Regions from separate parts of the Neisseria brasiliensis genome, predicted to be linked through region 2. Evidence: predicted binding sites of a transcription regulator. Region 2 holds the regulator's gene; the other holds the start of a gene.
What was found. The regulator FNR, encoded in region 2, switches genes on or off when oxygen is low (the NO sensors DNR and NnrR bind a similar motif). The targets are predictions, from matches to a motif close to TTGATNNNNATCAA.
Positions count from the first base shown of each region.

Region 1: the regulator FNR is predicted to act here: its motif matches at 1,417-1,430, upstream of GJV52_RS09040 (universal stress protein).

Region 1 covers NZ_CP046027.1:1,807,633-1,810,723, forward strand. Annotated here, with positions in the region: gene GJV52_RS09030 (segregation and condensation protein A) at 1-635, opposite strand, end outside; gene GJV52_RS09035 (tRNA threonylcarbamoyladenosine dehydratase) at 632-1,408, opposite strand; gene GJV52_RS09040 (universal stress protein) at 1,595-2,059, shown strand; gene speA (biosynthetic arginine decarboxylase) at 2,274-3,091, shown strand, end outside.
Region 2 covers NZ_CP046027.1:1,680,386-1,683,476, reverse strand. Annotated here, with positions in the region: gene GJV52_RS08460 (CysB family HTH-type transcriptional regulator) at 1-747, shown strand, start outside; gene fnr (fumarate/nitrate reduction transcriptional regulator Fnr) at 831-1,565, opposite strand; gene hemN (oxygen-independent coproporphyrinogen III oxidase) at 1,709-3,091, shown strand, end outside.

The DNA.
Region 1 (3,091 bases), 130 kb from region 2:
TTCAGACGGCGTAAAATCGAGGTCATCTGCGCGCGCACGGAAATGGCTTCGCGCACCACTTCATGACTGCGCGTGTGTTTGGCGCGCGATAAAATACCGAGCCAAGCCTGCGTTAAATCCGCCACGGCGACATCAGGTAGCTTGGTTTCTGCGGCAATTTCCAAAGGCAGATACACCCACGCAAAATCGCGGCCGGCGCGGGGCAGGGCATCCAAGCCTTGTGCGGCGAGTTTCATTTGTTCGTAAGCCAGCAGACGGCGCACCAATTCGGCGCGCGGGTCGACTTCTTCGTCTTCGATTTCTTCGGGGCGCGGCAGCAGCAGACGGGATTTGATTTCAATCAGCATGGCCGCCATCAATAAATATTCTGCTGCCAAATCAAATTGATAAGCTTCCATTTGCGCGATGTAGTGCAGATATTGCTCGGTGATTTTCACCATCGGAATATCGAGCACATCAATATTTTGCTTGCGGATTAAATACAGCAGCAAATCCAGCGGCCCTTGAAAGCTCGACAACACCACTTCCAACGCATCGGGCGGGATAAACAAATCCTGCGGGATGTCGGTAACGGGTTGGCCGAACACATACGCCACCGCGCTTTCAGACGGCCTCATCATCTCGGCAGCGTTCATTTGCCACCTGCAATATGGCCAATCGCCGCTTGCGCACAATACAGGCCGAAGCTGGCGGTGACCAGCATACTCGCGCCATAACCGGCGCACGACAAACCTTGCGGTGCCGCATCCGCAGCGCAGGCGTCACCCGATTGCGGCGGGGTAATGTTTTCGGTGGAATACACACACGGCACGCGCATTTTGTCGGCAGTGTTGCGGCTGAAGCCATAGCGTTTGCGCAAGGTGTAGCGCAAGTTGGCCAGCAAAGGGTCGTGGGTGACTTTGCTTAAATCGGCCGTCTGAATCAAGGCAGGATTTTTTTGGCCACCCGCGCCGCCACTTAAGATAAACGGCTGTTTGTGTTGCACGAAATAAGCCGCCATCGCTGCTTTGACACGCACTTGGTCGATGGCAACGATGACAAAATCAAAGCCGTCTGAAAACAAATCAGGCAGGTTTTCTTCGGTCACAAAATCTTCAATTTCAACCACTTGACAAGCCGGATTGATTTGCAAAATGCGCTCGTGCAAGGCGCTGACTTTGGCCTTGCCGAAGTCGTCGGTCAGGGCATGGAGCTGGCGGTTGACATTGGATTCGGCGACATTGTCCAAATCAATCAAAGTTAAACGACCGATGCCGCTGCGTGCCAATGCTTCTACCGCCCACGAGCCGACCCCGCCGACCCCGACCACGCACACATGCGCCTGATGAAAGCGTTGTAATGCTGAATCGCCATACAATCGGGCAATGCCGCCAAAACGGCGTGATGACAGGGAATCAATCTCGGACATGGTCAACCTTGTGATAAATCAAAAAATAAATGAAAAGGCGGTGGCGTGAAGCAAAAATTCATCGCAAAAAGCCAAAGACGTATTATACTTGAACCATGAAGGCTGTTGTGTAAAGCTGAAAGAACAGTCTATAATCCCATCACTTGAAAATATCGTGCCGCAAAAAGGCATTGGAAGGAGATGACAATGTATAAGCATTTGGTTGTTGCCGTTGATGGTAGTGAAACCTCTTTAAACGCGTTGAAACATGCGGCTGATTTGGCCAGCGTTAACGAAGCCCGCCTGACTTTGGTGCATGTGGCCAATCCGGCGGAATACATGGCTTTGGCTCCTGAGTTTTTGCAACACGAAAGCTACGAAGCTGCTGCTGTGGCGCAGGGTAATGAAGTATTGGAATTTGCTGAAAAATCAGCGCGTGAAGACGGTGTGACCAACATTGTGAAACACTTGCTGGTGGCCAACAAAGGCGCGCGTGAAATGGCACAAGAATTGGTGGACTACGCCGATGCCAACGGCGCTGATTTGCTGGTGTTGGGCACACATGGACGCACCGGTCTCATGCATTTGCTGATGGGCAGCTTCGCCGAAACCGTGATGCGCCAAAGCCACTTGCCATTGTTGGTAATCCGCAGCAAAGCCGAAGAAGAATAATGCTTCTTTAAGCGCAACTGAATACAGGCCGTCTGAAATATTTCAGACGGCCTTTTGTTATGATTTAGGCAATGTGAATATTTGTTTTTCATTATCTTGAAAATATTGGCAAATAATTTCTCAAAATGCCGAAAAAATCCTTATTTTGTCACCAATTGGTTTTATAATCGCTTTTTGAGTTTAGCGTAATCATTCTATTTGAAGGGAAGCAAACATGGCTGTACCGACCATCAGCGAGGTCTGCAATATCCGTTATTGGGGCATTAATTATTATGATGCCGATGACAAGGGAGAGGTGATTGTGCGCCCGAATCCGGCCGAGCCGGAGAAAACCGTGTCGCTGCAAAAGCTGGCCGAGTCGGTGCAGCAAAAGCAGGGTGCACGGTTGCCGATTTTGTTTTGCTTTCCGCAAATTTTGCAACACCGCCTGCGCTCGATTAATCAGGCGTTTCAGACGGCCAGAGCCGGTTTTGGCTATGAAGGCGATTATTGTTTGGTGTATCCGATTAAGGTCAACCAACACCGCCGCGTGATTGAAACGCTGATTCACAGCCGGCAGCCGCATGGTTTGGAAGCAGGCTCGAAAGCGGAACTGATGGCCGTGTTGGCGCACGCCGGCACCACGCAGACGCTGATTGTCTGCAACGGCTATAAAGACCGCGAATACATCCGCTTTGCTTTGATGGGCGAAAAACTCGGCCATCAGGTTTATTTGGTGATTGAGAAAATTTCCGAAATCGAAATGGTGCTGGAAGAAGCGGAAAAACTGGGCGTGAAACCGCGCTTGGGCGTGCGTGCGCGTTTGGCTTCGCAAGGCTCGGGCAAATGGCAGGCTTCGGGCGGCGATAAATCGAAATTTGGCTTGTCGGCTTCGCAAGTGCTGCATTTGGTCGATGTGTTGAAACAGAGCAACCGCTTGGACTGCCTGCAATTGCTGCATTTCCATCTTGGCTCGCAACTGGGCAATATCCGCGACGTGGCCACCGGCGTGCGTGAGTCGGCGCGGTTTTATGTCGAATTGCATAAGCTCGG
Region 2 (3,091 bases):
ATTTCCGAGCGCATTTTGCGTGATGTGCAAAATATCAAAAACATCGGCAGCGAGTTTACCGACCACGATAGTGGCGCACTCACCATTGCCACAACCCATACACAGGCACGTTATGCCCTGCCGCACATTGTGGCTGATTTTGTAAAGCGTTATCCCAGAGTTAATCTTACCATCAAACAAGGCAGTCCTTCGGCTATTGCGCAGATGGTCAGCAACGGTGAAGCCGACATTGCCATTATTACCGAAAAGCTCGACGACCATCCTGAATTGCGCAAACTTAATTGTTACGACTGGAATCATGCGGTGATCGTGCCTAAGAACCATCCTTTACTTGATTGCAGAAATCCGCTCAGCATTGAAGATTTGGCCAGCTTTCCGTTAATTACTTATGAATTCGCCTTCCATTCTAGCAGCAGCATCGCGCGTGCTTTTACCAAAGCCAAGCTGGAGCAGCCGGAAGTGGCTCTAGCCGCTGCTGATACCGACGTGCTAAAAACGTATGTCAAACTGGGCTTAGGCGCGGGCTTGATGGCAAAAATGGCTTACGATCCGCAAGCCGATCAAGATTTGGAATTGATTGATGTGGCTCATTTGTTTGAGCCGTCACCCACTTGGATTGCTATCCGTTCAGATACTTATTTACGCGGCTATACTTATGACTTTATCGAGATGTTTGCACCTCATTTAAACCGTGAAAATATCGACCGTATCTTGTATACACCGATTATGGAGGACTTCTCCATTTAAATTAGCGCGTTTGTTTATTTCCCTAAAGATAAAAGGCCGTCTGAAACACACAACTTCAGACGGCCTGTTGACATTTTCAGCCCTTACATAGCATGCGCGCAGCCGGATACCATTTTTTTCAAGGCCTGCGAGTCGAGAATCTTGATGTGTTTATGTTCCACTTCAATCAAACCTTCGTGATGGAATTTCGACAACGTGCGGCTGACGGTTTCTAGCTTCAAACCCAAATAGCTGCCGATTTCTTCACGCGACATGCGCAGGATGAAATCATTGGCGGCAAAACCGCGCGAATACAAACGATTCGATAAATTCAACAAAAATGCGGCCAAACGCTCTTCGGCACGCATATTGCCCAACAACAGCATCACGCCTTGATCACGCACGATTTCGCGGCTCATCAAGCGGAAAAAGTGGGTTTGCAGGCTTGGAATGTTTTGTCCCAACTCTTCCATGTGGGCAAACGGCAATTCACACACTTCACTGTCTTCCAAGGCCACGGCATCGCAGCTGTGGACATGCGAACAAATGCCGTCCATACCGATCAATTCGCCCGACATAAAGAAACCGGTCACTTGGTCGCGTCCGTCTTGGCTTGCCACCGTGGTTTTGAAAAAACCGGCACGAATGGCAAACAAAGAAGTAAACGGTTCGCCGGCGCGGAACAGATATTCGCCTTTTTTCAGACGACGGCTCTGACGGATAACGGCATCCAGCTGGGAAAATTCGTTAGGCATCAAACCAACCGGCAAACAAAGTTCACGCAAAGAACACGTCGAACACAATGCTTTCAATTGATGTGTAGAATTGTGTGTGGCCATAAAATACCTTTTTTATAAAACTTCTTACTGACTGAGCTTCTCTTGACTCATATCAAGACAGGTTTATCATAATGTGGCATTCTAGCAAACTAAATCGAATTTTACTAATTCGTTAAACAAAATATAAGCACAACACGACCATCATGAAAATAATTCCGATACAAAACAACGAACTACCAGAATTTGACCGCGACTTGATTGCCAAGCTTCCGGCAAGCGGCCCACGCTATACGTCTTATCCCACCGCCGACCGCTTCCACGATGGCTTTCGCGAAGCCGAATACACCCATGCGCTGCACTTACGCGGCCTAGGTGCGCTCAACAAACCTTTATCGCTTTATATCCACATTCCATTTTGCAATACCATCTGCTATTACTGCGGCTGCAACAAAATCATCACCAAAGACAAAACCCGCGCCGATGCTTATATTGAGTATCTTGAGCGCGAAATGGAATTGCTCTCCCCACATCTCAACGGCCGCCATCAATTGGCACAACTTCACTTCGGCGGCGGCACACCGACCTTCTTGAGCGACGACCAGCTTGAGCGCGTGTTTGAGATGATTCGCAAGCATTTCCAGCTGATGCCCAACGGCGAATATTCCATTGAAATCGACCCACGCAAAGTCAGCCGCGAAACAGTGCACAAACTCGGCAAACTCGGTTTCAACCGCATGAGCGTGGGCATTCAGGATTTCGATCCGAAAGTGCAGGAAGCGGTCAACCGCATTCAAAGCTTTGAAGAAACCAAAGAAGTGATTGATGCCGCACGCGAAGCCGGCTTCAAATCCGTCAGCGTCGATTTGATTTACGGCTTACCACATCAATCGGTAGAAAGCATGAAAGCCACTATTGATACTGTGCTCAGTCTCGATCCCGACCGCTTGGCGCTGTATCACTATGCCCACCTGCCACATATTTTCAAACCGCAGCGCCGCATCGACACCAATGCTGTACCGGGCAGCGAAGAGAAGCTCGATATGCTGCAATACTGCGTGCAAACTCTCACCGACCGCGGCTATGTGTTCATCGGCATGGATCACTTTGCCAAACCTGACGACGAGCTTTCCATCGCCCTGAAAGAAGGCTGGTTGCAGCGTAATTTCCAAGGCTATTCAACCTATGCCGATTGCGATTTAGTAGCCATCGGCGTGTCCAGCATCGGCAAAATCGGCAGCACCTATGCCCAAAACGAGCGCGACATCGACGCCTATTATGCCGCCATCGATGAAGGCCGCTTGCCGATTATGCGCGGCTACCAGTTGAACCAAGACGACTTATTGCGCCGCAACATCATTCAAGATTTGATGTGTCGCTTTTCATTGGATTTCCAAATTTACGAAAGCGTGTTCGGCATTCCATTCCACCAATATTTTGCCGATGAATTGGCCGACTTGCAGAATCTGGCCGAACTCGGCTTGCTGCGCTTGAAGCCGCACGGTCTGACTGTGACCCCGGAAGGCCGTTTCCTGATTCGCAATATTGCCATGGTATTCGACTACCACTTGCGCCATAAAGAAACCACG